Regions from separate parts of the Pseudarthrobacter sp. lyk4-40-TYG-27 genome, predicted to be linked through region 2. Evidence: predicted binding sites of a transcription regulator. Region 2 holds the regulator's gene; the other holds the start of a gene.
The links. Region 2 encodes LexA, which represses DNA repair genes until DNA is damaged. Its sites were predicted from a motif close to TCGAACANNTGTTCGA; they were not measured.

Region 1: QRM96_RS20025 (LexA family protein) is a predicted target of LexA. The motif match lies at 6,769-6,784, and genes of this name have one in related genera.

What each region holds. Positions count from the first base shown of each region.
Region 1 covers NZ_JARVSH010000016.1:51-8,915, reverse strand. The annotation lists gene QRM96_RS20060 (competence protein CoiA) at 1-988, shown strand, start outside; gene QRM96_RS20055 (8-oxoguanine DNA glycosylase OGG fold protein) at 1,215-1,919, shown strand; gene QRM96_RS20050 (hypothetical protein) at 1,930-2,607, shown strand; gene QRM96_RS20045 (hypothetical protein) at 3,281-3,982, shown strand; gene QRM96_RS20040 (DNA ligase-like domain-containing protein) at 4,310-4,618, opposite strand; gene QRM96_RS20035 (hypothetical protein) at 4,653-4,979, opposite strand; gene QRM96_RS20030 (Y-family DNA polymerase) at 5,016-6,314, opposite strand; gene QRM96_RS20025 (LexA family protein) at 6,324-6,755, opposite strand; gene QRM96_RS20020 (DUF4192 domain-containing protein) at 7,438-8,451, shown strand; gene QRM96_RS20015 (hypothetical protein) at 8,653-8,805, shown strand.
Region 2 covers NZ_JARVSH010000013.1:11,594-34,617, forward strand. The annotation lists gene QRM96_RS19200 (ribonuclease J) at 1-1,431, shown strand, start outside; gene QRM96_RS19205 (FtsK/SpoIIIE family DNA translocase) at 1,632-4,517, shown strand; gene pgsA (CDP-diacylglycerol--glycerol-3-phosphate 3-phosphatidyltransferase) at 4,563-5,201, shown strand; gene QRM96_RS19215 (CinA family protein) at 5,198-5,677, shown strand; gene QRM96_RS19220 (helix-turn-helix domain-containing protein) at 5,843-6,295, shown strand; gene QRM96_RS19225 (MarR family winged helix-turn-helix transcriptional regulator) at 6,375-6,905, opposite strand; gene QRM96_RS19230 (DUF3046 domain-containing protein) at 6,947-7,171, shown strand; gene recA (recombinase RecA) at 7,423-8,478, shown strand; gene QRM96_RS19240 (regulatory protein RecX) at 8,590-9,138, shown strand; gene miaB (tRNA (N6-isopentenyl adenosine(37)-C2)-methylthiotransferase MiaB) at 9,142-10,698, shown strand; gene miaA (tRNA (adenosine(37)-N6)-dimethylallyltransferase MiaA) at 10,702-11,598, shown strand; gene dapF (diaminopimelate epimerase) at 11,643-12,587, shown strand; gene QRM96_RS19260 (class I SAM-dependent methyltransferase) at 12,559-13,182, opposite strand; gene hflX (GTPase HflX) at 13,620-15,200, shown strand; gene QRM96_RS19270 (ATP-dependent DNA helicase) at 15,193-17,253, shown strand; gene lexA (transcriptional repressor LexA) at 17,286-18,014, opposite strand; gene QRM96_RS19280 (LysM peptidoglycan-binding domain-containing protein) at 18,368-18,784, shown strand; gene QRM96_RS19285 (histidinol-phosphate transaminase) at 18,950-20,068, shown strand; gene hisB (imidazoleglycerol-phosphate dehydratase HisB) at 20,130-20,756, shown strand; gene hisH (imidazole glycerol phosphate synthase subunit HisH) at 20,753-21,520, shown strand; gene QRM96_RS19300 (CG2302 family histidine operon protein) at 21,521-21,679, shown strand; gene priA (bifunctional 1-(5-phosphoribosyl)-5-((5-phosphoribosylamino)methylideneamino)imidazole-4-carboxamide isomerase/phosphoribosylanthranilate isomerase PriA) at 21,756-22,502, shown strand; gene QRM96_RS19310 (SseB family protein) at 22,523-23,024, shown strand, end outside.

The DNA of each region.
Region 1 (8,865 bases), on a different contig from region 2:
GTCACCGCAGAGCGAAGACGAGTACATTCGCCGGTCCCAGCGTTATGCAGACGATCGCATCGGGGCGGTGTGGGTCGTCCCTGACGACCTCGATTGGTTCCGGGTTCGGCTGCCGATGGTCGTTACGGGTTTCGGCAAGTCCAGCGACTTGCCCGAGGCGCCGGGGGCGCTGATGGACCTCGCCTCCTACCAGCCGTTGTTCGGCAAAAGAGACCGTGTTGGGGCTGCAGTGGACGCGGTCTTGCACCCGACCTTTTACTGGCCTCACGGAACGCCAAAGCATCAGCTAGATGTGATCGCCAAATTGGAGCGAATGAAGGCCGCAGCGGCGGCGGCGAAACTGGCGCGGGAAGAGGAGGCTGCAGAGTTGAGGCGCCTGGCGGAGGAGAAAGCGGCGCTAAAGGCAGCGGAGAAGCTGGCGCGGGAAGAGGAGGCTGCAGAGTTGAGGCGCCTGGCGCAGGAGAAGTCAGCGCTAAAGGCAGCGGAAGTAGAAGCCAGGTTCATCGCATCCGCCGCAGCACCGGCCGCCACTGATGTGCGCCCGATTGTCGCTCTCAAGGGCGTCTGGGCCAGTGAAGTCCTTTGCATGGAGGGAGGCCATCCCATGATCATCTGGCGGTCGACGAAGCCAACGAGCCCACGGACGCCCGCGGACACCATGTGGCGCCCTCCGAGCGAGAACTTCGACAATGGCCGTGCTCACGTCGATGCATGGTTGGCTGCGGCCGGGAGCAGCTTAGCTAAGGCGAAGGTTTATCAGGTGAGGGGCCAGCCTATGCGACGGACATTCGTGTGTCCCGAATGCAAACAGGTCGTTCAGGGCCGGTGGGTGTCCGCGCTACCTCCAGAGAAGTGGACGCTTATTGCAGAAGCAAGCGCTGCCGCCGTTGGGGCCCGCGATGTGCTGTACCGGGAGCCGCCCACGCCGCAAGCCGTCCTGGGTGACCGAAACGGGGAACGAGGAACTGCCGTATCGATTGGCCGCTAAGAAGGCCCATGCCGAACGGATGGAGCAGCTCAGAGCGGACCCCCGGTACCGCGTCAGCCCTAACGGATTCCGCTTTGAGTGCACAGATTGCGGAGGAGAGTTTGAGGACGACAAGGAGGGCATACATGCTGACAGAGGTTGCATCACCCCTGGTAACCGCCGCTTCGGCTGGCGGTAACGATGAAAGCCGCCTGTCTGTGTCAGCCGGCCCACGTAGAGTCTTCCCATGATCAACGAAAATGCACCCCTGCCCGATGACATTTTCGCGAAACTTCCCGGGGCTGCTGCTGTAATGAGCCACGCAGTTTCCGTGGACAGTGGTCGATGGCAGCGCGCCCTTTCTGCTCGTAAGTTACGACCGGCCGAGGGGAAGCTCGGCAGCGGGCAGCCCATATCGCTGACGCGCAAAGAAGTGTTCGACCTTGGGGATCAGGCTCGGACCGTAGCGAACGCCTTCCAGTTGCTCTATTACTCTCTGGCATGGGGTTTGGGGACGCGTGCGCCACGGCTCCACCAGCGGCTGGACAGCTTAGCGGGACGGGAAGAAAACGCGGGCCAGCTTCTCCTCGACGCGTGGGCCTTGGTTAGGGACGGAGCACCTACTCGCAACGCATACGGCACCCTGACCAGCAATCGAGGCGCTGGACGAATCCCGTGGTTTGGGCCGGCGTTCTCAACTAAATTCCTATACTTCGCCCAAGGCAGCGCTGCGCAACCACGCTACGTCATCCTGGATCAGGTAGTCGCCAAGAACCTGCGCCAGGACGCATGGCCACAAGCGCCAACGGCAGGTTGGTGGCCAGAGACATACGAACGGTACAGCCGGCTGCTTGACCGTTGGGCGAACCAAGCAACCGAACGGCTCGAAACGGCACGACGAGTCCGACCGGACGAGATAGAACTAACTCTCTTTAGACGTCACGGCCGGTGAATTAGATCCAATGGCACCGAAGGTAGGCCCGGAGACGATGCTGGCCGAATGGCTCTTCGTCGAGACTGTTGCTGATGTGCGACGACGAAGCCAGGATCCAGGCGCGCGGAGCCGCTACGAGATGCTCGGGATTGCGCCGCTTCTGCGCAAGCTCCTCATCGACGCCCGTCCCCTCCTCAACACTGTTCGAGCCGCTCGCCCAGATATTCCGACAGACTTCCGCATCAGACAGTGGAGTGCTCCTGGCGACGGCCGCGACGACGCGGATCTGTCCTATCTCCTCCGACTTGGCGGACCGGAGCTCGTCGGCGGACCCGAGCATCCGGCGCTGCCCAAGCTGCAGCAGTTCATCGGTGCAAGGGTGGGCCAGGTTCAAGGGCGGCCACTGACCGTCCTCGAGGTGGTGAAGTACTACGCCAACGTGGAAGGAGGCGTTCACTTCGGGGTGCCCAAGGAGAAGGTCGACTACGTTCTGTCCGAGATGGCTCCCGTGCTCCTCGGGCATTCGACTGGGCAAATCGAGATCCTCGCCCACCTCGGCACGATCGTGGTGGACGCGCTGACACCGCTGTGTGAATCGATCCTCGACTCACCCCTGATTGACACACGTATGCACCGGCGCAACGACAGGGGCTTCTACGAAGGCCACTGGACCGCAGATCACTACGACAAGATTTCACGGCACTGAATGCCGTTACCCTCAGAACCTACCGAGGGTGAGCGGTGGACCTTATGTCGTCGATCGCCCAGCGGGGGATAGGCGCAAAACACTTGAGGATGTGGACCAGATCAAGCATCCAAAAACGATCCTTTTTGCGCATACGTCCATTACCCCTGGTGACTGGCTGGGCTTTCGGCGAACACAGAAGGGCAGGGGTATCGACTCTCGACCCCCGCCCCTTCGTATGACGACGATGGCTACTGGGATACGTGAGGGTGTCACCCTCAATGGCCACCAGGATGTTGGTGTCCAAAATGACTCGCAGCCTGTCTTCCACTAATGCCTGGCCGTTGCCCATCCGTTTCCCCCGGTTCATAAAGCCACGTACAGCGTGGGATCACGTTCACCGGTTCCCGGCGGCTTCTAGCAAGGCTATCCAGACGGGCGGCAAATGACGCACCTATGCCTAGGCGATTCCCGGCTTCCGGCCTTTATCAAGTTCGCAATGCCGCTTCGCGAACTCGAATCTCGGGGAGTATGTCTGCCATGCGGTGTCCCCGGTCCAAGGAAATAGGACGCGTCCGAGCCCTCCGGCGGACTTGTTTGACCGCCAGCGGGCTAGCCATGATGGCTGGGCCTCCGCAGTATGCTGGAGGGCTGGGACAACTCATCGTTGCCTGTCACAACGAGGATTGGACCAATGGGCTCGAACAACAAGGTCAAGGCTGAGCTTCTTGCAGCTAGATATGTGCGTAACGGCGACAAACCGGTTGCATTCGTTGATGAAAGTTACCGGTCAAAGGAACAGCAGAGGAACGCGGCACCGTTCTACATCGCCACCGCCGTTGTGATCGCCCCAGAGGAACACGAGATCATGCGCAAACAGCTGATCGAAGTGGCCGAGGCAGAATATTGGCATTCGACGCAGGCCTTTCAGTCGGAGGAGGGCAAGGCCAAATTTATGGCCTTGATCGACTACGTAGTCGATGGCGTCGAACCAATTGTTATTGCTGTGCAATCTGAGGTTGATGAGAAGGACAGCAATCTGGAGGAAGCCCGCCTGGATTGCATAACCGCGCTTGCTTGCGAGCTCACCAGCGGCGCGGTTCATGAGCCGGTGGAGCTGATCGTGGTCGAGGAACGCCACGATCAGGCATCGCGTAAGCGAGACGAATATATCTTTTCGCAGGCCCGGAAACAGAACTTGATCCCTCGAACGACCGCAGCGTTTCAGGCTTCGCCATCCTACGAAAAACTTCTTTGGCTGCCGGATGTTATTTCTTACGCGCTCTACCGAAACATGGCTGAGAACGAACCCGAGATGTATAACGCCGTCTCCAATAGGGTCCGGACCATTGACGTTCCCTCCGGCCGACAGGTGCAGCCGCAAAAGGATGCTTAAAAAGAAGCAGCTCCTGGGTGCCGCAGCAATCAAACCAGGAGCCAGGTCAGCTGTCAGGATATTTCACCGGAGGGCCGACGCCTTTGCTTCCCCACGAGCCTATCGGATTTGTTCTAGCGGTTCAAACAAAACCTACGCATGTTCGGTGGCATGAGGCAGATTGCAACAGACCTCCGGCCTCGTGTCACAAGGAACCGGGAATCATGAGCGACGTCGTGGCATGCCTAGTCAGAGGCCTAGTGGAGCCATCTGGCGTGTTCTCAGAGCTAAACGTGATCCGTGCGAACGACTATGAGCCTTTGACCGTCTGCCAGTAGCGCGTTGGGGTTAGCGCGCTTCCTTGTGTCCGGCGACGGCCAGCAGATCGAAGACAACAAACGAGGCCGGGCGTTCCCGGACCAAGGCAGGTAACCCAAACTTTTGATGCCGCAAGATGTCGTTATATCTCTCCTCAAGAAGTCCGTTCTCTTCCCAAAGACGAGCCGCGGTTGACACTGTGCAGTGAAGGTAGCCATCCCACTTGGGCTCATAGACGCTGCCGCCGGGCAGCGCCGCTTCTGCAGGGACGGATTCAACCGCTTTCGCCAGAGCCAGGGGCACGGGCGGCCGCAGCGTTGCCAGCACGTCCTCAGTCATGACAGCCACGCTACCGCCGCCAGCCATGGGGGGGTCAGGCGGCCGCAGCCCCTGCGTCCGTGATGGCCGCGAGCAGCCATTGCTCCGACAGGGGGTCGCGGCGCAGCTCGAATGTTCGTAGCGCCGAGGTAGAGGTCAGGCGAACCTGAACCCGCCAGTGTTCGATGTCAACGACGTTCCCGACGCCTACGGGAACGCTTCGGCGGGTCTCCCACCATGAGTCCCTGGTGAACCAGTGGACAGGTTCTTCGGTTACGGCCCAGATACGTCCGTCGTACCGGACGGCCAGGGGAGTGCCGGCCTTGGTGAAGCGAACGTCCACCGGGGCATTGAGGGTAGGAGCTTCTGGGGTGATGGTCATGAGCTTGTTGTCTTCCTGGATGGTGCAGAGGGCTGGTCAGGCGGCTTTGACGAGGGGCAGTTCGCCCCAGTGGGTGGTGTATCTCGGGGAGAGCATGTCCCGTTTCATCGTCCAATCCGGGCCGCCCCGGATCCCGCCATGCCCCAGGCCGATGGACCCGCGTCCGTAGCGACGGGTGACGTCCTCCAGCAGGGTCCCGATGTGCCGTTCCTCGTGGGGGTTTTCGAACAGGGACAGGGGTGCCTGGTTGCCGCTGGGGCGCAGGTCGGTGACCATGATCCCTGCCCTGGCGTACCGGACGCCCTCAACAATCCTGGGCAGGAGGGCGTGCCCGGCCTTGGTCAGGATCACCGGGTCGGCGGTCGGCATCGGTAACGGCACACACACCGACGGGTACGAGGTGTCTTTGGGGTTGAAGTGCGAGGTACCGGCGAACGCGGTCAGGACCTTCGCCTGCAGCCCGTGTTTGGCCAGCCGCGCCGAGGCCTGCTGCCCGTACACACTCATCACCTGCCGGATGCCCGCCGCGGTGGTGATGGGCTTGGCGAAGGATCGGGAGAAGATCAGCTGGTCCCGCCCGATCCGTTCCTCCTCCATAGGGATGCAGGGCGTGCCCTGCAGCTCCAGGACGGTACGCATCACCACGACGTTGAACTTGTCCCGGATGGCCACCGGATCGGCCCGGACCAGATCAGCGATCGTGAAGATACCCATCACGTTCAGCCGTGTCGTCAGCCTGCCGGCGATGCCCCACACCTCCTCAACGGACAGCCGGCCCAACAACGCCTCCCGCTCCGCTGCGGGTACGGAATCCCAATGACATACCCCGGCAAAGGCCTTGTTGTTCTTCGCCCACTTGTTGGCCAGCTTCGCCAGCGTCTTCGTCGGCGCGATCCCGACGCATACCGGTACTCCCACGTTCCGCCGGACGGCCGCCTTCATCGACCGACCCATCGCCAGCAGCTCTGCCGGGGAGCCTTTGACGCCGAGGAAGGCCTCGTCGATGCTGTAGACCTCCAGCCAGGCCGAGTACCGGCCCAGCAACTCCATCACCCGGCCACTGATGTCCCCGTACAGCTCGTAGTTGCTGGACAGCGCGACCAGGCCCCATTCCTTCGCCCGCGGAGCGAGCTTGAACCAGGGCTCACCCATGCCGATGCCCAAGGCTTTGGCCTCAGGGGAACGGGTGACAGCGCAACCGTCGTTGTTGGACAGCACGATCACCGGCTTCCCCTCCAAGGAGGGGTCGAACGCCCGCTCCGCGGAGGCGTAGAAACAGTTCACGTCCACGTGCGCGATCTGCGGCATGTGCCGCATCAGCGCCGGCTTAGACATTGCCCGGCCCTAAACGTGGTGGAGGCATCGGGTTGCGACGCCCCAAATAGTCAGGTCGGACAGGGCCGGCACTTCAATGTCCGGGTAGGCAGGGTTCTCCGCCTGCAGCACTATCCCTGTCGGGGTGATACGCATCCACTTGATCGTCAGCTCCCCGTCCAGGACCGCGACGACCACACACCCGACATGTGGCTCCAGTGCCCGGTTCACGATCAGCTCATCCCCGTCGCTGATCCCGGCGCCCTCAATGGACTCCCCGGAAACCCGCACGACGTAAGTGCTGGTGACGTCCTTGATCAGGTGCGTGTTCAGGTCGAGCCGGCCATCGAAGTAGTCCTGCGCCGGCGACGGGAACCCTGCTGCAACCCGCACCGAAGAGACCAGCACCGACAACAACGAAACGCCCGCATCTATCACACGGGAACCACCAATTACGCCCACGACACACCTTTATTCGAATATATGTTCGAGTTAATCAGTGTACGCGCAGGGACAGACAATGCGTCTCCGCCATCTTGTTGCACCGGTCCCAAGGGTGCCTAATGTTGGCGGCGGGGCCGCTGCCCACAGCCGGGGACAATTCCTTTTCTGGCTTATCCACCGCTACGACTACCGACGGGAGCTTCCCCGTGGCTCCCAAAAAAGCCAGCCGTGGATAACCCGAATTGCCCCCAACCATGGACAGGACCAAGGGAATGTCAGCGGGCCGCCAGTTCGGGAGGCAAACACCTGGTTTCCGCTGCGCTTCAACCAGTTGGTGGGCGTCCGCTTCGCGGCCGGCTGTTGGGTCCAGGGCGTGCCGTCGCAGAGCTCCGGACCCCCTGAACCTGGTGTGTCTACGACGTTTTTTGGCTGCTGTCCTTCGGATTGTACGTGCCCGCTCCGGCCCCTCTAGCCCCTCCTTCGTCGGGGCCTGCTGCCCGGAAATTCTTCTCCGGCGCTCCTTCGTCGCTGATTTCCTCCGAAGATTTTCCGTGCCTTGCCCTGCGGGTAGACGGGCCTCCGTCGGGCACAGCTCCGCAAGCTTCGCCAGCAGCCAAAAAACAACGGGGGGAGAGGGGAGCTGGCCGGTCACCATTGGTCGCCCCACCCACCCAACTTCTCGGCAAGAAGGAGCAACACCATGAACGACTTCATCAAATTCACCGGCCCGGCCGACGTCCTGGCCTTCATCCCGCACACGCTCGGCTTTGCCCCGCAGGAATCCTTCGTCGCGATCACCATGCAGGGAAACAAGATCGGCGCCACGCTTCGCGTCGACGCCCCGTTCGGGCTGGAACCGGCCAACTTCGCCCAGACCACCGTCAGCTACCTGACCGCCGACGAAGCGGCCACCGGCAGCCTGCTGATCATCTACACCGACGAGAACACCGCCGGAAAACCGCAACCCTACTCGGACCACGTCGAAGCGCTGCGCACCGAACTGGAAACTGCGGGGATGCCCCTGCAGGACGCATGGCTGGTGACCTCCGAACTGTGGCGAAACTACCACTGCACGGACACCAGCTGCTGCCCCGATGAGTCACTGGATGCCATCACCACCAGCAACGGCAACGCCGCCCTGATCTACCGGGGGAGCGCCGTGACCGGCTTCATTACCCCGGCGCCGTTCACGGGAGACGAGACGGCCCGCGAGGCCATCGCAGGGCACAAGCACGACGGCTGGCCCGAAGACCTCGAAGCAAGCCGCGCCGCGTGGGCCGAGGTGCTGAAGGACCCCAAGAGCCTGACGACCGAGACCGCGCACCAGCTGGCAGGAGCCCTGCAGCACCCCACCATCCGGGACTACATGATGAGTGACATCGTCCCTCACGCCCCGGAGCAGTTCACTTCCGTGATGCTCGGCGTGTTCCTGAGCCGCCCGGACTGGGGCCGCGTGGACACCGCCCAGGAAGTCGCTTTCGAGCTGATGAAAGCCACCCCGGAAGGCCAGCGCGCCCCCATGCTGTGCCTGATCGGCTGGCTGGAATGGCTCAAAGGACAGTCCAGTTTCGCCGCCCGGTACTTCAAGCTCGCGCTGGAGGACGTGGCCGGATACCGGCTGGCGGAACTGTTGGGCGAACTGGTCAACCGTGGCCTGCTGGCAGACTGCTGCCGGGACCCGAAAAAGGCCTATGACCGCCGCCTGAAGCGCTAGCCTCGACACCGGGCCGGACTCCACTGCAAAGAGGGGTCCGGCCCTCATCGTGGTTCGTTCCCCAGGTGCGCGGCGGCCTCCCCCGCTTCGCTCCGCCGGCCGCGTAACGCTACGCGGGCGCCGCGACTTCCAGCCCACGCGCAGGAACTGCCGATACTGTGAAAGGGAGCCTCATCCCCACACAGCCAAGGAGTCCCGAGCATGGCAGATCAATTCCGCATGACCGAGGACGATACCGTTTCCCCCGACGCGAGCCCCGTCGAGGACATCCTGGAACTGAGCCTACTCACAGCGGGCCCGGCCACCGGCCCCGTGGACCGGCCCAGGAAAGACCAAAGACACTACGAGCTCTAACCGCAAGCAGCACCGACGCTGCACCCATAAATTTCCTTTTGCCGAGGAAAAACCAGGGAC
Region 2 (23,024 bases):
GAGGACCACATCGGCGCCGTGCCGTACCTGCTGCGCCTGCGCAACGACATCCCGCTGGTGGGTTCGCAACTGACCCTTGCCCTGATCGAGGCCAAGCTGCAGGAACACCGCATCCGGCCCTATACGCTCACCGTGGAGGAGGGCCAGGTGGAGAAGTTCGGCCCCTTCGAATGCGAGTTCGTGGCCGTCAACCACTCCATCCCGGACGCCCTGGCCGTCTTCATCCGCACTGCGGGCGGAACGGTCCTGCACACCGGCGACTTCAAGATGGACCAGCTGCCCCTTGACGGCCGGATCACCGACCTCCGGCACTTCGCCAAGCTGGGCGAGGAGGGCGTGGACCTTTTCATGTCCGACTCCACCAACGCCGACGTGCCCGGATTCACCACGGCCGAGAAGGAAATCGGCCCCACCCTGGAGCGCCTCTTCGGCCAGGCCACCAAACGCATTATCGTGGCGTCCTTTTCCTCCCACGTCCACCGCGTGCAGCAAGTCCTCGACGCCGCCGCCAAGCACAACCGCAAGGTGGCCTTCGTGGGCCGCTCCATGGTCCGCAACATGGCCATCGCGGAAAAGCTTGGCTACCTGGATGTTCCCGCCGGATTGATCGTGGACATCAAGAACATCGACAATCTGCCGGACAACCGCGTGGTGCTGATGTCCACAGGCTCCCAGGGTGAACCGATGGCCGCCCTGTCCCGGATGGCCAACGGCGACCACCGCGTGGTGGTGGGCGACGGCGACACCGTGATCCTGGCCTCCAGCCTCATCCCGGGCAACGAGAACGCCGTCTTCCGGATCATCAACGGCCTCCTGAAGCTCGGCGCCGATGTCATCCACAAGGGCAACGCCAAGGTCCACGTCTCCGGCCACGCCGCCGCGGGTGAGCTGCTGTACTGCTACAACATCCTTGAGCCCTTGAACGCCATGCCCGTGCACGGCGAAACCCGGCACCTCATCGCCAACGGCAAGATCGCCATCGAGTCCGGCGTGCCCGAGGCGAGCGTCATCCTTGCCGACAACGGCACAGTCATCGACCTCCGCGACCACCAGGCAGACATCGTCGGCCAGGTGGAGGTGGGCTTTGTCTACGTTGACGGGTCCAGCGTGGGTGAAATCACCGATGCCGACCTCAAGGACCGCCGCATCCTCGGTGACGAAGGATTCATTTCGATCATCACGGTCATCCACCGCGCCACCGGCAAGGTAGTGTCCGGTCCGGAAATCCACGCCCGCGGCGTCGCCGAGGACGATTCCGTCTTCGACGACATCATCCCCAAGATCAACGCGGCGCTGGAGGAAGCAGTCCAGAACCACGCCGACCACACCAGCCACCAGCTCCAGCAGGTGGTGCGCCGCGTCGTGGGCACCTGGGTCAACCGCAAGCTGCGCCGCAAGCCCATGATCATCCCGGTGGTGCTCGAGGCCTGAGCGCCCCGCGCGGCCCGGCTGCGACACTGGGCTGCGCGGACAACGTCGCTGCACCTCCGATAAGGCCCGGTTCCCAGTGGACCGGGCCTTTTCGTGCGTCCCGCCCAGCGCATCCGCAAGCGCATCGGCAAGCCCCGGCAGGCGGCCCGGCAGCCCCGATATCCCCGGAATCACAGCATGCTTCCGGTACCGTGGCTACTATGGCCACACGTACTACTTCCGCGCCCAAAGGTACCGGCAGGGGCAGCTCCGGCAGCAAAGCCGGAAGCTCCACAGGCCGCGGAACCGGCTCCACAGCCGGCAAGACAGGGCGCGGCGGCTCAACCAGCACCGCACGCACCCGACAGCTTCCCGCCGTCGAACACCACCAGCCTTGGCTCCTGCGCGTCGTGGGCGGGGCATGGCTCGGAATCGGGCACCTGGTGGGCGGGGGAGTACGCCGGATCGGCTACGACGTCAGCGACCTCCCCGCGGACGAACGCCGCGACGGTGCCGCGCTGTTCAACCTGGCCCTGGGTGTGTTCATTGCCACGTTCGCCTGGTGGGGCCTGACGGGCTGGTTCCCGGACGCCGTCTACGCCGTGGTCAACGGAACCTTCGGCTGGCTCTCCCTGCTGCTCCCGCTCATGCTCTTTGTCTGCGCGTTCCGCCTGTTCAGGCGCCCCTCGGACGGCCGGGGCAACAATCGGGTGGGCATCGGCTTCCTTATCATGACCTTCGCCGGGTGCGGCCTGGCCCACATCCTCGGCGGCCAGCCCACGGTTGCCGATGGCTTCGACGGCCTCCGCAAAGCCGGCGGCATGCTCGGCTTCCTGGCCGCCAGTCCCTTGGCCGCCATCCATCCCGCCGTGCCGGCGGCACTCTACGGGCTGCTGGCCTTCGTTTCGCTGCTGATCATCACGGCCACCCCGTTCACCGCCATCCCGCGCCGCCTTCGCGGAGCCTACGAGCACCTCATGGGCATCGACCTGATGGACCAGGAGCCCGGCGACACCCACGACCGCAGCTACCTCGAACGCACCCCAGCCGCTGAACCCAAAAAGAAAAAGCGCAGGCTGTTCGGCAAGGACCAGGAGCCCGACGCCGGCCTTGAAGGCTACGTGGGCGACGAAGCCTTCGAACATGCGGTCATCGACGACGACGAGCCGGAGCCCGCACGGCCCGCACCCGGCGTCCGGCGCCCCACCCAGGCGGAGATCGCCGTCGAAAAAATCAAGGCGGCGCAGGGCCTGGGCGCAGGAGCGGCGCCTCCCGCGGAGAACGCCACCGAGGCCATCCCGCTGGTCATTCCCGGCGCCGCGGCTCCCGGGAAACCGGCCGCCGCACCCACGGTGCCCTCGAATCCGGTAGCGCCCGCTCCGCCACCGGTGCCCATCCCGCAGCGCACCGAGCAACTTTCCCTCGCCGGGGACGTCACCTACACGCTCCCCGCCTCGGACTACCTGACCCCCGGGTCCATCCCGAAGGAACGCACCGAGGCCAATGACGCCGTCGTCGCCGCCCTGACCGACACCCTCACGCAGTTCAACGTCGATGCCACCGTCACCGGCTTCAGCCGCGGCCCCACGGTCACCCGGTACGAAATCGAACTCTCACCCGGCACCAAGGTGGAACGCGTCACCGCGCTGTCCAAGAACATCTCCTACGCGGTCGCCAGCTCCGACGTCCGGATCCTCAGCCCCATCCCCGGCAAGTCCGCGATCGGCATCGAGATCCCCAACACGGACCGCGAAACCGTCTCCCTGGGCGACGTCCTCCGCAGCCAGAACGCCCGCCGCACGGACCACCCCATGGTGATGGGCGTGGGCAAGGACGTCGAAGGCGGCTACGTGGTGGCCAACCTCGCCAAGATGCCGCACCTCCTGGTCGCCGGTGCCACCGGTGCCGGTAAGTCCTCGTTCGTGAACTCGATGATCACCTCGATCCTGATGCGCGCCACCCCGGACGAGGTGCGCATGGTCATGGTGGACCCCAAGCGCGTGGAATTGACCGCCTACGAGGGCGTCCCGCACCTGATCACCCCCATCATCACCAACCCCAAGAAGGCCGCCGAGGCGCTGCAGTGGGTGGTCCGCGAGATGGACGCCCGCTACGACGACCTCGCCAACTACGGCTTCAAGCACATCGACGACTTCAACAAGGCCGTCCGCGCCGGGAAGGTCCACCCGCCGGTGGACTCCAAGCGCGTCATCCGCCCCTACCCGTACCTGCTGGTGATCGTGGACGAACTCGCCGACCTGATGATGGTGGCCCCGCGCGACGTCGAAGACTCGATCGTCCGCATCACCCAGCTGGCCCGCGCCGCCGGCATCCACTTGGTGCTGGCCACCCAGCGGCCCTCGGTGGATGTCGTCACCGGCCTGATCAAGGCCAACGTGCCGTCCCGGATGGCCTTCGCAACGTCGTCCGTCACCGACTCCCGCGTGGTCCTGGACCAGCCCGGGGCGGAGAAGCTGATCGGCCAGGGCGACGCGCTCTTCCTGCCGATGGGTGCTTCCAAAGCGATGCGCGTCCAAGGCGCCTGGGTCACCGAGTCGGAGATCCACAAGGTGGTGGAGCACGTCAAGGGACAGCTCCAGGCCGTCTACCGGGATGACGTCGCCCCCGAGGCGGAAAAGAAGCAGATCGACGACGACATCGGCGATGACCTCGAGGTGCTGCTGCAGGCCACGGAACTCGTGGTCACCACGCAGTTCGGCTCCACCTCCATGCTGCAGCGCAAGCTCCGGGTGGGGTTCGCCAAGGCCGGCCGGCTCATGGACCTGCTCGAGTCCAGGGGAGTGGTGGGCCCTTCCGAGGGCTCCAAGGCCCGCGACGTGCTGGTCAAGCCGGACGACCTCGCGGCCGTGCTGGCCGCGATGAAGGGCCAGGACGCACCGGCCGCCCCGGATTCGCAGACAGCCGCGCTCAGTGACAATGCCAACGCCAACATCGCACAGGGCGGCTACGCAGAGGACCTGGTGGCCGCGGACCTGGACAAACGGAAGCAGAACGTCGAGTACTACGACGGCTCCGATTCCGCTCCCGGCGGGTACGGGGATGACGACGACGGCTCCGAGGACGCCTGGTCGCTGACCGGACGGTAGGGCCGCGCCGGCGTTGCGGCAGCCCCGGGAAGGTAGCCTAGGTACGTGACTAGCACCGATGCCACCGCCGCCGGCCCGCGCCGTGCCGGGGTCTGGAACCTTCCCAACGTCCTGACCATGATCCGCATCGCGCTGGTCCCGTTCTTCGTGTGGTTCCTTGTGGCGGATGCCCCCGGCCTGCGCAGTGAGGCCGGGCCGTGGCGCTGGGCCGCGGTGGCGGCGTTCGCCGTCGCCATCTACACGGACAAGCTCGACGGCGATATCGCCAGGAGCCGGAACCTCGTCACGGACTTCGGCAAGATCGCCGACCCCATCGCGGACAAACTGCTCATCGGATCGGCCCTGGTCATGCTTTCCCTGCTGGGTGAACTGCCGTGGTGGGCAACGCTGGTGATCCTGGTCCGGGAATGGGGAATCACGGCCCTGCGCTTCTTCGTCATCCGCTATGGGGTCATTCCCGCTTCCCGCGGCGGAAAGCTCAAGACCGTCGTGCAGACCGCAGCGATCTTCCTGTATTTGCTCCCCTTGGGCGCCTTTGCGCCGTGGCTGGTGTGGGTTGCTTTCGCCGTCATGATGGCGGCGCTGGCCATCACCGTGTGGACCGGCGTTGAGTATGTCATCGAAGCCCTGCGCCTGCGCGCGAAGGGGCGGCAGGCAGGAACGGCGAAAGGACAGGAACCGTGAGCAACCTCCACCATCTCGCCGGACAGGCCGTGCGGCAGGCACTTGACGCGGGACTGACCGTTGCCACGGCAGAGTCCCTGACCGCCGGCATGGTCTCCGCCGTCCTCGCCGACACCCCCGGCGCCTCCGGCATGCTTCAGGGCGGCGTCGTGGCGTACCAGAACTCGGTCAAGGAAGGCGTACTCCTCGTCCCCGCCGGGCTCCTGGCAAGGGTCGGCTCCGTCGACCCGGACGTCGCCCGCGCCATGGCGGCAGGAGCCCGCGACGTCCTGGGCGCCCACCTCGGGGTTTCCACCACCGGCGTGGCCGGTCCGGAGCCGCACGACGGCAAACCCGTAGGGCGGGTCTATGTGGGGATTGCCACCGCCGCCGGTACCGCGGCATTTGAATACTCCTTCACCGGCAGCAGGCCTGATATCCGCGCCGAAGCGTGTGCGGCGGCCCTCGAAAGACTCCTCGAGGCGATCTCCGCCTGACGCTTGCCCGCTCAAGTTACCGCACGTAAAGTTGCCGGGAACAAAAGCCGGTACCGATTAGTTATTACATTGTGTCGCTTCCGGAGAGCGGAGGCGCCTAGGATGAAACGACCAGACGGTCCGCCTTTCGGCGGACCTGACCAATGAGGGAGCAAGGCGATACAGATGGTAAAGCAGCCCGTATCCGTAAACGGCGTTGTCCGCTGGAAGGATGTGGGCCTCGCCGAACAGGCTAAGAGCGAACAGAAGGAGCGCAAGATGGTGGTACTTCGTCACGAAATCGGTGATGTGCTGCGCGATGTCCGCCAGCGTCAGGGGCGCACGCTCCGTGAAGTTTCGCACAGCGCCCGCGTTTCCCTGGGGTACCTCAGCGAAGTGGAGCGTGGCCAGAAGGAAGCCTCGTCGGAGCTCCTGTCCTCGATTTGCTCGGCCCTGGACGTGCCGTTGTCCAGCATGCTTCGGGAGGTCAGCGACCGGGTGGCGGTAGCCGAGGGCGTTGCAGTTCCGGACACCGTACCGCAGGAATTCTCCCAGCGTTACGGCCGTGACCTGGAACGCGACCTCAACGCTGAACTGAACGACGAACTCTCCACAGGCCTTCTCTCCGGCGCCCGTTAGGGGCAGCCCCCACCCGTTGGGTGGGCCGTGGAACCAGGAAGCCCCCGGCATGGCCGGGGGCTTCCTTGCGTGAAGGCGGTTAGCTCTCCTGTGCCGGCGACGCGCCCGGTGCTTCCTTCGGGAATCCGTCGGGCTCGTAGGTGGCGTTCAGCTTGGCCATGTAGCGGGCCAGCTCCTGCAGGTCCTCCACCGGCCATTCCCGCAGCCGTTCCTGAAAGACCTGGCGCCGGGCGTCCTGGACCTGGTGCATCTTTTCCTCCCCCTTGGGCGTCAGCCGGATGGCCTGCGCCCGGCGGTCCAGCGGATCGGCCTCCTTGGAAACCAGCCCCAGGCCTTCAAGGAATGCGATCTGCCGGCTGACGGAGGGCTTGCCCACCCCGATGTTCATTGCCAGTTCGGTCAGCCGGATGGGCCCCTCCCGGCGGATCACGGTCAACAGCCCGTACGCCGCAGGCTCCATGTCCGGGTGCACTTCCCGGGACAGCTGGTTCGAGATGGCCCGGGCCCGCCGCCAAAAAAGACTGATCTGGTGTTCGACGTTCTGCAGGGCCGTGTCGGCGGCAGCCTCGATTGAAACATCAGCCGGCGTGCCATCGGGGGAGTTGCTCATGGCAACAATTCTAGGGTCCCCAATCATGAGAGGATTTACCGATGCGAATCAGCGACTACTGGCGGCTCATGGATGACGAGTTCGGCGCGGGCTACTCCCGAGTGCTGAGCAGTACCCTGGTCCTGGCCGGGGTGGGCGGGCGAACCGCGGACCAGGCACTGGCCGCCGGCGTGGAACCGCGCAAGGTCTGGCTTGCCGTCTGCGACCTTCAGGACGTGCCGGCGGACCGCCGGCTCGGCCGGGACATAGCCCCCCGCCGCGACTGATTCCCGCGGGGCACCCTCCATCCGCCGGCCGGCCGGGCCCTCCTGCCGACCGGTCCGGGAACCCTTGCCGGACACGCCGCGCGACCATCCTCTTCGAATACCTGTTCGGATAACGCTATGCTTTTTCTATTGGGTTTATCCACATAGCCGATGTCCTGAGGCCGGAATGTCAGTGGGTCCCCTTAGCGTCAGAGATGACCAACAAGACGGCCGCACAGGCCACCATCGAGAAAGCATTAGAGGTGTCAACCATGGCGGCAGCCCCGGATCGTGCAAAAGCGCTGGAAGCAGCACTTGCCCAGATTGACAAGCAGTTCGGCAAGGGATCGGTGATGCGCCTGGGCGACGAAGTCCGTGCCCCCATCGAAGTCATCCCTACCGGGTCCATTGCCCTGGACGTCGCCCTGGGCATTGGTGGGCTGCCCCGTGGCCGTGTGGTGGAGATCTATGGGCCGGAATCGTCAGGTAAGACCACCGTGGCACTGCACGCCGTTGCCAACGCCCAGCGGCTGGGTGGCATCGCTGCCTTCATCGACGCCGAGCACGCCCTGGACCCGGACTATGCCGCGAAGCTCGGCGTGGATACCGACGCCTTGCTGGTCTCGCAGCCGGACACCGGTGAACAGGCCTTGGAAATCATGGACATGCTGGTGGGCTCCGGCTCCTTGGACATCGTCGTCATCGACTCCGTCGCCGCCCTGGTTCCGCGTGCTGAAATCGAAGGCGACATGGGCGACAGCCACGTTGGCCTCCAGGCACGGCTCATGAGCCAGGCACTGCGTAAAATTACCGGCCGCTTGAGCCAGACCAAGACCACCGCCATTTTCATCAACCAGCTCCGCGAAAAGATCGGCGTGTTCTTCGGTTCCCCCGAAACCACCACCGGTGGCAAGGCGCTGAAGTTCTACGCGTCGGTCCGCATCGACGTCCGGCGCATCCAGACCCTGAAGGAAGGCGCTGATTCGGTCGGCAACCGGACCAAGGCCAAGATCGTGAAGAACAAGATGGCCCCGCCCTTCAAGGTGGCCGAGTTCGACATCATCTACGGCCAGGGCATCTCCCGCGAAGGCGGCATTATCGACATGGGCGTCGAGCACGGCATCATCAAGAAGTCCGGCTCCTGGTTCACGTACGATGGCGACCAGTTGGGCCAGGGCATGGAGAACTCGCGCCGGTTCCTCCGCGACAACCCCGAGCTTGCCGCCGAACTGGAGCGCCTCATCAAGGAGAAACTCGGTGTGGGCGTGAAGCCGGCGGAGGACGAGTCCAAGGACACGCCCAAGCTGAAAGCCGTCGACGGGTTCTAGCCCTTGACGTGGTCTCCCGAGGCGCATCCTCCCGACGCCAGGTCACCCAAATCCGGTTCCCGGCGGCGCCGCTCCGCCAACCCCGCCCGTGGGGCAACGGAGCGGTCTGCTGTGCCCGAAGATCCCTTGGCAGAGGACGCCGAACCGGATCCTGCCGGGGTGGCCAAGGCCATCGTGTACCGGCAACTGACGGCCTCGCCGAAGAGCAGGTTGCAGCTTGCCCGGAAACTGGCCGAACGGAACATTCCGGAACGCGTGGCAGAGGAAGTCCTGGATAAATTCCAGGAAGTCCGCCTGATCGATGACGCCGAATTTGCTGACATGTGGGTCAGGAGCCGATCCCAGTCCCGCAAGCTCGCCAGGGGAGCTCTCCGGCGCGAGCTGTCGGAGAAGGGCATCGACCCCGAAACCGCTGCCGCGGCCCTGGAACAAGTGACCGACGCCGACGAGGAAACTGCCGCCAGGACCCTGGTTGAGCGCAAGCTGCGGCCCGGAACAAACCTGTCAGACCCGGCCGAACGGGATAAAGCAGTGCGCCGTCTGGCGTCCATGCTGGCGCGAAAGGGCTACCAGCCCGGGCAGGCGTTCAGGATCGTCAATGAGGTACTCGGTTCAGTCCAGGATCCCGACGGTGACCCGCTCCAAAGCCGGTACCCTTAACGGGTGAGTTTGACCATTCCTTCCCCCCATTCCGGCACCACCCCTTCCGTTGAACCCGGGACGGGTCCGCAGCCCGGAGCCCGGCCGCGTACCTACCAGGTGCGGACGTTCGGGTGCCAGATGAACGTCCACGACTCGGAGCGGATGGCGGGACTCCTTGAAGACGCCGGGTACGTTCCCGCGGAAGGCGAGCAAGCCGACGTCGTGGTGTTCAACACCTGCGCGGTGCGCGAAAACGCTGACAACAAGCTCTACGGAAACCTCGGGATCCTGGCGCCCGTCAAGGCGGCGAACCCCGGGATGCAGATCGCCGTGGGCGGATGCCTGGCCCAGAAGGACCGGGAAACCATCCTCAAGAAGGCGCCCTGGGTCGACGCCGTTTTCGGCACCCACAATGTTGGTGCGCTCCCGGCCCTGCTCGACCGGGCCCGGCACAACGACGAAGCACAGCTGGAAATCCTGGAGTCCCTGGACGTGTTCCCGTCCACGCTGCCCACCAAGCGCGACTCCGTGTACTCCGGCTGGGTGTCCATCTCCGTTGGCTGCAACAACACCTGCACGTTCTGCATCGTGCCGGCCCTCCGGGGTAAGGAAAAGGACCGCCGCCCGGGTGAGATCCTCGCCGAAATCCAGGCCCTCGTGGACGACGGCGCCATCGAAGTCACGCTGCTTGGCCAGAACGTCAACTCCTACGGAGTGGAGTTCGGCGACCGCCAGGCCTTCTCCAAGCTCCTCCGTGCCTGCGGCGAAATCGACGGGCTGGAACGGGTCCGTTTCACCAGCCCGCACCCGGCGGCGTTTACCGACGACGTCATTGAGGCCATGGCGGAAACACCCAATGTCATGCCCCAGCTGCACATGCCGCTGCAGTCCGGCTCGGACAGCATCCTGAAGGCCATGAAGCGGTCCTACCGGTCCACCAAGTTCCTCGGCATCCTGGACAAGGTCCGGGACAGGATCCCGGACGCCGCCATCTCCACCGACATCATCGTCGGCTTCCCCGGCGAGACGGAAGAGGACTTCCAGGCCACGCTCGACGTCGTCGAGAAGTCGCGCTTTGCCACCGCCTTCACCTTCCAGTACTCCAAGCGGCCGGGGACCCCTGCCGCCGACCTGCCGGACCAACTGCCCAAGGCCGTGGTCCAGGAAAGGTTCGAACGGCTCACCGCACTGCAGGACAGGATCGCCGCGGAGGAGAACCGGAAGCAGCTCGGCCGGCGGCTGGAGGTCATGGTCACCGCCCAGTCGGGGCGCAAGTCTGAGGAGACGCACCGGCTCTCCGGCCGGTCCAGGGACCAGAGGCTGGTACATTTCTCGGTTCCTGAAGGCGCGCCGGCCCCGAGGCCGGGCGACCTCGTAACAGTCACCATCACCGAAGCCGCTGCCTTCCACCTGGTGGCCGACCCCACGCCCGAGGACTACAGCCTGCGCAGGTCGCGCGCCGGGGACGCGTGGGACCGGTCGCAGGCCGATTCCTGCGGCGCGCCGGTGCCGGGGAGCGGGGCTGGACAAAAGGGTGTCTCGCTGGGCATGCCTTCGCTGCCGCTGCGCACCCGCTGACCGGTGGTCGCCCCGCCCGTCATCGCCGTCGTCGGTCCCACTGGCTCCGGCAAATCGGATCTTGCCGTCAACCTTGCCCTGGAACTCGACGGCGAGGTCATCAACGCCGACGCCATGCAGTTCTACCGGGGAATGGACATCGGCACCGCGAAGATCTCCGTGGCCGAGCGCAAGGGCGTGCCGCACCACCTCCTGGACGTCATGGACGTCACGCAGGAAGCGAGCGTCTCCACATTCCAGGAGCAGGCCCGCAACGTGATAGCGGCTGTCCATGCCCGCGGCAAGAGGGCCATCCTCGCCGGCGGCTCGGGGCTCTACGTACGGGCCGCCCTGGACGTACTGGAGTTCCCCGGTACGGACGCCTCATTGCGCGCGCGGCTTGAGGCCGAATACGCGGAACGCGGGACGGCAGAACTCCTGGCAAGGCTCCGCGCGGTGGATCCCGTGTCGGCCGAGCGGCTCTCTGATGCCCGGCGGATCATCCGCGCCCTGGAAGTCCACGAACTCACCGGACGGCCCTTCAGCTCCTTCATGCCCCGCCGGGAGTACCACCAGCCGGCTGTCCAGGTGGGCCTGGCCGTGGACCGTGATGTCCTGCGGGAGCGCCTGGCAGCCAGGGTCCACCGGATGGTGGACGCCGGCCTGCTGGCAGAAGTGGGGACGCTTGACGCCCAAGGCCTGCGGACCGGGAAGACAGCCTCCCGGGCCCTCGGCTATTCACAGTTCCTGCGGGTCCTCGACGGCGCCTCAACCGTGGCGGACGCTGCGGAGGAAACCATTGTGGCCACCCGCCAATTTGCCCGCCGCCAGCTCACATGGTTCCGTGCCGACCCCCGCATCACCTGGCTGGACTGGCAGGATCCGGAACTTGCCGGCAAGGCTGCACTGCTCTGCAGGTAGCCGCGGTTTCAGCGGCAGCGGCATCCGCCGCTACGCTTGGGACCATGAATGCTACCCCCGTCGAAACGTCCGGATCCGCCCTTCGTGCCATGGGCGGCCTCCGCTTTTCCAAGGGGCACGGCACGGGCAACGACTTCGTCCTGGTGGCCGATCCTGAGGGCACCCGCAGCTTCGATGCGCACCAGGCAGCGGCCCTGTGCGACCGGCACCAGGGAATCGGCGCCGACGGGCTGATCAGGGCCGTGCCCTCCCGCTTCCTGACGGAGGGCAGGGAACTGCTGCTGGACACCCCCGGCGCGGAATGGTTCATGGATTACCGGAACGCGGACGGTTCGCTGTCCGAAATGTGCGGAAACGGGGTCCGGGTGTTCGTCCACTTCCTGCGCACCGAGGGGCTGATCGACCTGCCCGACGGCGGTTCACTTGCCATCGGGACGCGCGGCGGGGTAAAGACCGTGGTCCGTACCGGGAACGACTACGCGGTGGACATGGGCCCCTGGGAGTTCATCTTTCCCGGCGAAGCCAGTGCCAAGGCCATGGATTCCCTCGTCGCTGCCGACGGGCTGGAGGTTCCCCGGCCGGCCTTGTCCGTGAGCATGGGCAACCCGCACACCGTGGTGGCCCTCGCCGAGCTGTCCGAGCTGGCCGGCACCCGGCTTTTCACCGCGCCGAAAGTCGATCCCGTCCCGGCAAACGGAACCAACGTGGAGTTCGTCGTTCCGGCTGAGCCCCTTGTGCACGACGGCGTCGGATCGGTGACCATGCGCGTGCATGAGCGCGGTGTGGGGGAGACGCAATCCTGCGGCACGGGCGCCTGCGCGGCCGCCGTCGCCATCCGGCACTGGGCAGGTGCCGAGGCTCCCGACGTCTGGCGCGTCCATGTTCCCGGAGGGGTTGTAGGCGTCAAGTTCTTCGCCGGACCCGGCGGCCACGAGCATGTTGAGCTCAGCGGTCCGGCGGTCATTGTGGCGAGCGGGACGCTTTCCTGACCTTCAGGATCCGGAAGGACTTGGCGGTCGATTCGCGCGTCACGGTGAAGGAGCTGTCCAGTTCGGCGGCCAGCCAGCGCTGCAGCGAGTCCGAGCCCAGGTTCTTCTGGACCACCAGCCACGCCGTCCCACCCTCAGCCAGGCGGGGGAGCCACAGCTTCAGCAGGGCATGCAGTTCTTCCTTGCCGATCCTGATGGGCGGATTGGACCAAATGGTGTCGAAACGCACTTCGGGGTCTACGGCCTCAGGCGTGCTGGCAACGACATTGGACAGGCCCAGCGCCTCGGCATTCTCGTTGGTCAGGGTGATGCACCGTTCGTTGACGTCCACCGCGTAGACCCTTGACTGGGGCGCCAGCAGAGCCATGGTGAGGGCCACCGGCCCCCAGCCGCAACCAATGTCCAACAGGTTGCCGTGGGGGTTCGGCGCAGGGACCTCCGCCAGAAGTACTGCAGTGCCCTTGTCGATGCCGTCCGGGCTGAAAATGCCCGAGGAGGTCTGGAGCCTGCGCGTTCCGCCGGCCAGTTCCACGGTGAGGGGCTTGCGGGTAAAGGGCCCGGCGGGGGACGTGCTGAAATAGTGAGCGGACTCCATAACTGGCCAGAGTAGTTCCCCCTGCAGCGTAATGGGAAACTGTGCCTGCGCCCCTCTGTTAGGCTAGTGGGCATGTTCTTGATCTTCGAGTAGCCGGTACGGGCCCCGCCCGTTCCTGCCGCTGCCCAGCAGAGGCAGCCCGTCCCACAGCGACGCAGGTTCCCATGCCTTCCGCTTGTGCACCGGACCGGACCATTCCGTCCAGGCCCGGCCGCCGGACAGTACTCGAACGTCAGCCTTCTGCTGCGCTTCCTGCAATTCTCCGGCCTCGCCCGCCCAGCCGCCCCTGCAACGCGGCATCCCGGCCCCGGCACCGCCGCCGGCGGCCCCACCATCAGGAGGACTGCATGACCGCAGGCCGTCAGCCCAGCGCGAATTCTTCCCACCTTCCAACTAATCGGCACTATTCTGGAAATGCCGAATCTTCAAAGGAGACCATGACCAGCCAGCCAAACACCGGGTCCGATCCAGCCGCCCAGGACATGAGTCCCGAGGAAATCCAGGCTGTCATCGACCGGATCCTCGCCAAGGACGTACCGGCCCGGAAAGTCAGCACGCCCAGCGGCGACGGCAGCGGCACCGGAAAAGCTGTGCTCGGCAAGGCCCAGGCCATATCCCGCCTCGACGAAGAACATTCAACGTACGACGGCGACCAGCAGGACCTCGAGGAACGCAGGGCCCTGCGCCGCAGGGCAGGGTTGTCCACCGAACTCGAAGACGTCACCGAGGTCGAATACCGCCAGCTCCGCCTGGAACGCGTGGTCCTGGCAGGGCTCTGGTCCGACGGAACACTGGCCGACGCCGAAAATTCGCTGCGCGAGCTTGCCGCCCTCGCCGAGACGGCCGGCTCCGAGGTCCTCGACGGGCTGGTACAGCGGAGGGCCAAGCCGGATCCCGGAACGTTCCTGGGCTCGGGCAAGGCGCTCGAACTGAAGGACATCGTCATGTCCACCGGTGCGGACACCGTGGTGGTGGACGCCGAGCTCGCACCCTCGCAGCGTCGTGGCCTCGAAGACATCGTCAAGGTCAAGGTGATCGACCGTACGGCCCTGATCCTGGACATCTTCGCCCAGCACGCCAAGAGCCGCGAGGGCAAGGCCCAAGTGGAGCTGGCACAGCTGGAATACCTGCTTCCCCGACTCCGCGGCTGGGGCGAATCGATGTCCCGCCAGGCAGGCGGCCAAGTGGGTGGCGCCGCCGCCGGCATGGGCTCGCGCGGCCCCGGTGAAACCAAGATCGAACTGGACCGGCGCCGGATCCGTACGCGCATGGCCAAGCTTCGGCGCGAGATCGCCGCGATGAAGCCGGCGCGGGAAACCAAGCGGGCCAACCGCCGTCGTAACGAGGTACCGTCGGTGGCCATTGCCGGGTACACCAACGCGGGGAAATCCTCCCTGCTCAACAGGCTCACCGACGCCGGCGTCCTGGTGGAGAACGCCTTGTTCGCCACCCTGGATCCCACCGTCCGCAAGGCCGAAACCGCTGACGGCCTGGGTTACACCCTGGCCGACACCGTGGGCTTCGTCCGCTCGCTGCCCACCCAGCTGGTGGAGGCCTTCCGCTCCACACTCGAAGAGGTGGCCGATTCGGACCTGATCCTGCACGTAGTGGACGCCTCGCACCCCGATCCCGAGGGCCAGATCGCCGCGGTCCGGAAGGTCTTCAGCGAAGTTGACGCCCGCAAGGTGCCTGAGATCATCGTGCTGAACAAGGCCGATGCCGCCGATCCCTTCGTGATCGAGCGGCTGAAGCAGCGCGAACCACGCCATGTGGTGGTCTCGGCCCGGACGGGTGAGGGTATTGCCGAGCTGCTGAAGGCCATCAGCGACGCCATCCCGAGGCCCAGCGTGAAGCTTGAACTGCTCATTCCGTACGACCGGGGCGACCTGCTCAGCAAGCTGCACGAATCCGACGCCGAAATCATCCACCTCGACCACGTTGAGGAAGGTACCAGGGCCGTGGTGATGGTCCGCGAGGGCCTGGCATCCGAGCTGGAACCCTTCGCCCTCAATGACTGACCTCGCGGCCGGGGAAGCTGCGCAGGCGGCCGGCGAGCAGTTCGTCCTTGAACTGCTCGACCGCGCCGTCGCCGGCATGGGCGGACAAAGCCGCACCGGACAACACGAAATGGCCCGCCAGGTGGCCCGGGCCATCAGTTCGGGCAACCATCTCCTGGTCCAGGCCGGCACCGGGACCGGCAAGTCCCTGGCCTACCTGGTACCGCTCATTGCCCACGCGTTGGAAAGCAATAAGCCCGCCCTGGTGTCCACGGCCACGCTGGCCCTGCAAACCCAGATCGTGGGCAGGGACCTGCCCCGGCTCCTGAAGAACATCACCCCGGCCCTGGATCGGCCCGTCAAAGTGGCCCTGGTCAAGGGGCGGTCCAACTACGTCTGCCGCCACAAGGTGGAGGGCGGGTTCCCTTCCGAAGAGCCTTCGGAGGGCCAGCTGTTCTCCCTGGGCGAGGACACCAGCGTGCCGCACTTCGCCGCCTCTGTGGGCGGTCCCGCCTCCCAGCTGGGCAAGGAAGTGGTGCGGCTGCGGGAGTGGGCCGAGAAGACCGCCACCGGCGACCGTGACGAGCTCCTTCCCGGCGTGACCGACCGTGCATGGCGGCAGGTGTCCGTGACCTCCATGGAATGCCTGGGGGCGCAAAAATGTCCCATGGCCGCTGAGTGCTTCAGTGAACTGGCGCGGCAGGACGCGGCCGAGGCAGACGTCGTGGTGACCAACCACGCCATGCTCGCCGTCAGCGCCTTCGAGGGGCTCGCCGTGCTGCCCGAATATGACGTCGTGGTAGTGGACGAGGCGCATGAACTGCAGGACCGCGTCACCGGGGCCGTCTCCGGGCAGTTGTCCGTCGCCATGGTGCACGCCGCCGCATCAGGTGCCCGCAAACACACGGCCATCACCGTTGACGCCCTGAACGCTGCGGCCGCCAACCTTGAGCTGGCCCTCGCCGGGGCCCCGAACGGCCTGCTGCCCAACGGCCTGAACGACGAACAGCTGAACTGCGTGGACCAGCTGCGTGAGGCCTGCCGCGCGGCGCTGTCCGATTCCAAGGGGGACAGCAACACCACGGCCGACGGCGGGCGGCAGCTCGCCCGGTCCCGCCTCATGCTGATCCTTGAATTATGCGAACGGCTGCTGGCTGCCCGGGAGAACCGCGAAGTGGTCTGGTTCTCGCGCGCGAGCACCTTCGACCCCGGCCAGGGCTACTCCCAGCCTGACGAGAATGCGCCGGTGCTGGTCAACATCGCGCCGCTGTCCGTTGCCGGGCGGCTGAGGGAAGGACTCTTCGCCGGCCACACTGTTGTGCTGACCTCTGCCACCCTGGCCATCGGGTCCGCGTTCGAACCGGCAGCGGGCGGGCTGGGACTGATAGGCGACGGAGCTCCCAGCTGGACGGGGGTGGATGTCGGCTCACCCTTCGACTACCCCAAACAGGGCATCCTCTACGTGGCGGGACACCTGCCCAAACCGGGCCGGGGTGTTTCGCCGGAAGCCCTGGAGGAGCTCGAGGCGCTCATCAAAGCATCCGGTGGCGGGGCTCTTTGCCTCTTTTCCTCGCGTCGGGCTGCGGAGGAGGCCGCCGATGCCCTGCGGCCCAAGCTCGATATGACCGTGCTCTGCCAGGGCGAGTCAACCATGACCGCCCTGGTCAAGCAGTTCGCGGACGAACCGGATACCTGCCTCTTCGGGACTATGTCCCTGTGGCAGGGGGTGGACGTTCCGGGCGGGTCGTGCCGGCTCGTGGTGATCGACCGGATTCCCTTCCCCCGGCCGGACGATCCCCTCATGACAGCTCGGTCGCGGGCCGTGGCCCAGGCCGGTGGCAACGGTTTCATGTCGGTGTCGGCTACCCACGCGGCCATCCGGCTGGCGCAGGGCGCCGGGCGGCTGATCCGGTCAACCGGCGACAAAGGAGTGGTGGCGGTGCTGGATTCGCGGCTGGCAACCGAACGTTATGCGGGCTTCCTGCGGGCCGCGCTGCCGCCTTTCTGGTCCACTACGGACCGCAGCAAGGCGCTGGCCGCACTCACCAGGCTCGGCGCGGAGGCCTCTGAATAGAGGCCTGCCGCGGCCGGAGGTGACAGGCGGTGTCAGAGGGACCGCAGCACCGAAACCACTTTGCCCATGATGGTCGCGTGGTCGCCCAGGATGGGTTCGTACTGCGTGTTCTGCGGGAGCAGCCAGGTGTGGCCGTCCCGCTGGCGGAAGGTCTTGACGGTTGCTTCGTCATCGAGCAGGGCAGCGACGATATCACCGTTGACGGCGTCCGCCTGGCGGCGCACCACGACCCAGTCTCCGTCGCAGATGGCGGCGTCCACCATGGAGTCCCCGGCCACTTTGAGCATGAACAGTTCACCCTGGCCCACAAGTTGGCGGGGGAGCGGCATGACATCCTCGACGAGCTGCTCGGCGAGGATGGGACCGCCGGCGGCAATCCGGCCCACGAGCGGAACCATGGCGGTGTCCAGCGCGGTAGGCAGCTCCGTTACGGTGGCGCCGGGTGTCTGCGGCGCTGAGGCGGCAATCGGCTTCCCGCCGCCGCCGTCAAGCGTGAGGGGCATGAGCACCTCCATGGCCCGCGGCCGCTTCGGGTCGCGCCGGAGGTAGCCCAGCTTCTCCAGCTGGGACAGCTGATGGGTCACGCTGGACAAGCTCGCAAGGCCCACCGTGTCGCCGATCTCGCGCATCGAGGGCGGGTAGCCGTTGTCATTGACGGACCGCTGGATGGTCTCGAGGATCTTCTTCTGCCGCGGGGTAAGCCCCTTCGGAGTCCTCTTTGGTTGCGGGGCCGTCCTGCCCCCGGCGGCTGCTGCTGCCATGTTCGCCAATGCCTTTCGCTTGCCGCCGGATCTTCCGCCCCACGCCGTAGGCCGGCGTTGCGTGAAGGGTCACCGCTGTCATTGTCAGACCCTGCTGTTCAACTTCAGTGGTGGTTGTTCTTGGTTTCCAAGCTAGGCCAGCCACATTGCTTTTTCAAACATTTGTTCTAGCGAGTCTCGACATTGTTCGTTGATAGGTGCTAAAACTTAGTAAGCAAAGTTCGAATATGTGTTCTAACCATTGCATGGCCTGTTCGAAGACCTGGCCGGAAGAGATTGGTATTCCGGCACGGCAGGCAGGACGGCAGCGGCGGACACCCGGGCAGCACGGCAGGTCCAGGAGGGCTCAGTTCATGTCAGCTTTAACTCTTTCCCACATATCCCGTCCGGAGTTCCTGGCCGGGGAGCGCCACTCGTCCGGCAGCGGGCGGATCAGTGCCGGAACTGCGCCATCACCGGCGCCGCTTCGGTTGACCCGGCGGGGGCGGATCGTCCTGGTGGGAGTGCCGCTGATTCTCCTCGCGGTCCTGCTGCTCTCCTTGGCGGGACTTTTCCACTCCCCGGCCAAGGCCTCCGATTCCGCCGCGGACCTCGCCGTGACGCCCACGGTGACAGTCACGGTCCAGCCCGGCCAGTCCCTGTGGTCCATCGCCGGCGCCGTGGCCCCGAACCGGGATGCACGGGACGTCGTGGCCGACATCGTCCAGCTCAACAACCTGTCCGCCGGCGCGGTCCTGCCCGGGCAGCAGCTCTTCGTCCCCAGCCACTGACCCCTTCTTGAGCGGCTACCGCGGAGCGGCAGCCTGGCGCCGCGGCCTGGTGACTGCGGGTGCGCGTCCCCCGGAGGCTGCCGCCAGCTCTTCGTCCGGGCGTTTCCGAGGCAGGCCAAAAGTGTCATATTTTCCGGTAGTTGCCACGGCAACTAAACTGTTCAGGTGAACGACCAGCTAGAACGCCTGAACCGGCTACCCCTCCGCAGCAACCTTCGCGGGCTGACTCCCTACGGGGCGCCCCAACTGGACGTCCCCATTCTCCTGAACGTCAACGAGAACACCCATGGCGTCCCGGCGGACGTGCGTGCCGCCATCAGCGCCGCCGTGACGGAGGCCGCCGCCGGCCTGAACCGCTACCCGGACCGGGAGTTCACCGAGCTCCGCAAGGCCCTGGCCGAGTACCTTGGCCACGGCCTCGACGAAACGAACCTGTGGGCCGCCAACGGCTCCAACGAGGTCCTGCAGCAAATCCTCCAGGCGTTCGGCGGCCCGGGCCGCACCGCCCTGGGCTTCCCGCCCACGTACTCCATGTACCCGCTGCTGGCGAGCGGCACCGACACCGAATACATCACCGGTGTCCGGGCCGAGGGCTACGACCTCAGCGCAGAATCCGCTGCCCGGCAGGTCAGGGAGCTGCAGCCGAACATCGTGTTCCTCTGCTCGCCGAACAATCCCACCGGCACCGGCCTGGGACTGGACGTCGTCGAGGCTGTCTACGAGGCCGGTGCTCCAAGCCAGACCATCGTCATCGTGGACGAGGCGTACCACGAATTCGCCCACGACGGCACGCCCAGCGCCCTGACCCTGTTGCCCGGCAGGGAGCGGCTGATTGTCTCCCGCACCATGAGCAAGGCCTTCGCACTCGCCGGCGCACGCCTCGGCTACATGGCCGCGGCCCCGGAGGTCACCGATGCCCTGCGCCTGGTGCGCCTTCCGTACCACCTGTCCGCGATCACCCAGGCAACCGCCCTGGCAGCCCTGCAGCACCGCGAAGCGCTCATGGCCGATGTGCAGGACATCAAGCAGCAGCGCGACCGCATTGTGGCTGAGCTGACCAGGATGGGCCTCAAGCCTGCCGCGTCCGACTCCAACTACGTGTTCTTCGGCGGCCTGGAGAACCCGCACCAGGTCTGGCAGGAACTGCTGGACGCGGGCGTGCTGATCCGCGACGTGGGAATTCCCGGGCACCTGCGGGTCACGGCCGGTACCGAGCCGGAAACCACGGCCTTCCTCACGTCCCTGGAGCGCATCCTTGCGGGCCACGCCGCGCTTCCCGCCTAGACTTGATACAGCGGCGCTGGGCGCCCTGAACCACTCCTTCTCCCACTAAGGATCCTTCACCATGAGTTCAACCGGTTCGAATACTGCTGCGGCCCGGACCGCCCGCATGGAGCGCGCCACCAGCGAGTCCTCCGTCCTCGTGGAGATCAACCTCGACGGAACGGGTGTGTCCAACATCGACACCTCGGTGCCGTTCTACGACCACATGCTGACCGCCCTGTGCAAGCACTCGCTGATCGACATGACCGTCAAAGCCACCGGCGACACCCACATCGACGTCCACCACACCGTGGAGGATGTCGCCATCACGTTCGGCGAGGTCCTGCGGACCGCGTTGGGAAACAAAGCCGGGATCCGCAGGTTCGGCGAGGCCACCGTGCCGCTGGACGAAGCCCTCGCCAACGCGGTGGTGGACGTCTCCGGCCGCCCCTACCTGGTCCACGGCGGCGAGCCCGCTGGCCAGGAGTACCACTTGATAGGCGGCCACTTCACCGGCTCCCTGACCCGCCACGTCTTTGAGGCCATCACGCTGCACGCCGGCATCTGCCTGCACATGAACGTCCTGGCCGGCCGGGACCCGCACCACATCGTGGAGGCGCAGTTCAAGGCCTTCGCCCGCGCGCTCCGCGCCGCCGTCGAACCCGATCCCCGGGTTGAAGGCATCCCCTCCACCAAGGGTGCGCTGTGAGCGGGCAGGTCCTCAAGGACGGTGCGATCATCGATCCCACCGCCTCACAGAAGCTCCCGTCGCCCGAGGGCAAGCCGACCGTGACGGTGCTCGACTACGGGTCCGGGAACGTCCGCTCGGCCGTGCGCGCCCTGGAGCGCGCCGGTGCGGAAGTGATCCTCAGCGCCAAACCGGACGATGTGCTCAACGCCGACGGCCTGGTGGTGCCCGGCGTCGGCGCATTCGAGACCGTGATGCGCGAACTCAAGGCCGTGGACGGCATCCGCCTCATCGGCAGGCGCGTCGCAGGCGGACGCCCCGTGCTGGGCATCTGCGTGGGTTTGCAGGTCCTCTTCGAGGCCGGTGTGGAACATGGCACGGAAGCCGAGGGCATCGGTGAATGGCCTGGCAAGGTGGAGGCATTGCGCGCCGAAGTTGTCCCGCACATGGGCTGGAACACCGTCAAGGTGCCCGAGGGATCCAAGCTGTTCGCCGGCGTCGAAAACGAACGGTTCTACTTCGTGCATTCCTACGGCGTGCAGGAGTGGAACTTTGAGGTGATCCAGCCGCGGATGGCGCCACCGCTGGTCACCTGGTCCGAGCACGGCGGCCCCTTCATTGCCGCCGTGGAGAACGGGCCGCTCTGCGCGACGCAGTTCCACCCCGAAAAGTCCGGCGACGCCGGCGCCCGGCTCCTGCGCAACTGGGTGGAAGGCCTCCGCAAGCCCACCACCGGCGACGCCGGCCATGGCACCTCCCCGGCCGAAGCCGGCAGTGGCGCGTAGATGTGGTCCGTACTCCTGATGGGCCTCGCCGGCATCCTGATTGGCGGCGGCATCTCGTTCCGTCAGCAGCACAAGCCGCTCTGGACGCAGGTGTCCTTCTACGTCCTGGCCGCCATGTCGCTGCTGGCCGCCTATTTGCTCACGCTGCCCGCCAGCTGACCCCGCCGGCCGCCGGCGACCATGCCGGCGTCGACGCCCCAGCCCCTGTCCCGAAGAACCAACACTGAGGATGAGTATGACCACCGCACATGACCTGCCGGTCCTTGAACTGCTGCCTGCCGTCGATGTCGTCAACGGGCAGGCCGTCCGGCTGGTCCAGGGGGAAGCCGGCAGCGAAACCAGCTACGGCACGCCCTTGGACGCGGCACTGAACTGGCAGCAGCAGGGGGCCGAGTGGGTGCACCTGGTGGACCTGGATGCGGCGTTCGGGCGCGGTTCCAACGCGGACCTGCTCCGCGACGTGGTGGGCCGCCTGGACATCAAGGTGGAGCTTTCCGGCGGCCTGCGCGACGACGAGACCCTCGAAGCGGCCCTGGACCTGGGCGTGGCCCGGGTCAACCTGGGCACCGCTGCGCTGGAGAATCCGGAGTGGACCGCGCGGGCCATCGAACGCTTCGGCGACAAGATCGCCGTCGGCCTTGACGTCCGGGGCACCACCCTGGCCGGCCGGGGCTGGACCAAGGAAGGCGGGGACCTCTGGGACGTGCTGGGCCGCCTCGAGGAGGCCGGGTGCTCCCGCTATGTGGTGACCGACGTGACCAAGGACGGCACCCTGCAGGGACCCAACGTTGAACTCCTGCGCCAGATGGTGGAGAAGACCGGCAAACCCGTGGTCGCCTCCGGCGGCATCTCCAGCCTCGATGACCTCAAGGTCCTCCGCTCGCTGGTGCCGCTGGGCGTGGAAGGCGCCATCGTGGGCAAGGCCCTGTACGCCGGGGCCTTCACGCTGCCCGAAGCCCTCGACGTCGCCGGCCGGCGCTAGGCGCCGGGAAGGTCCAGCCAATGCCCAGCGCCCAGGAACCGGGACATCCCCCAGCCCGCCATCTGCCAGGACATATCGCCGCAGCCCTCGCCGGGGCCGGCGGGCCGGCGGACTCCGCGGGCCGGCCATGGGCCGGGCGCAGCCTCGCCGGTGAAGACGGCAAGATCCACAACTTCGAGGACGACGACGGCACGGCCGACGCCGGCTACCTCACCGCTGTTGCGGCGCTCCGGCAGGGGAGCGGCAGCGAGGCCGGGGTGGTGGCGGCGCTGGCAACGGCACGGGTCTTCATCCCCATCGTGGCGCAGCTTGCTGAGGAAGCGGAAACGGACCACGGGCTGCACGCCGACAAGCAGGCGGACATGGCCCTGGTCACGCTGAAGGCCGCCGACGGCCGGATCGCGCTCCCGGCATTCACCTCTGCAGCCGCGCTCTCCGCCTGGCACCCCGAGGCCCGGCCGGTTGCCGTGTACGCGGCCCGCGCCGCGCTCTCTGCCGTCGCTGAGGGTGCCGAACTCCTGG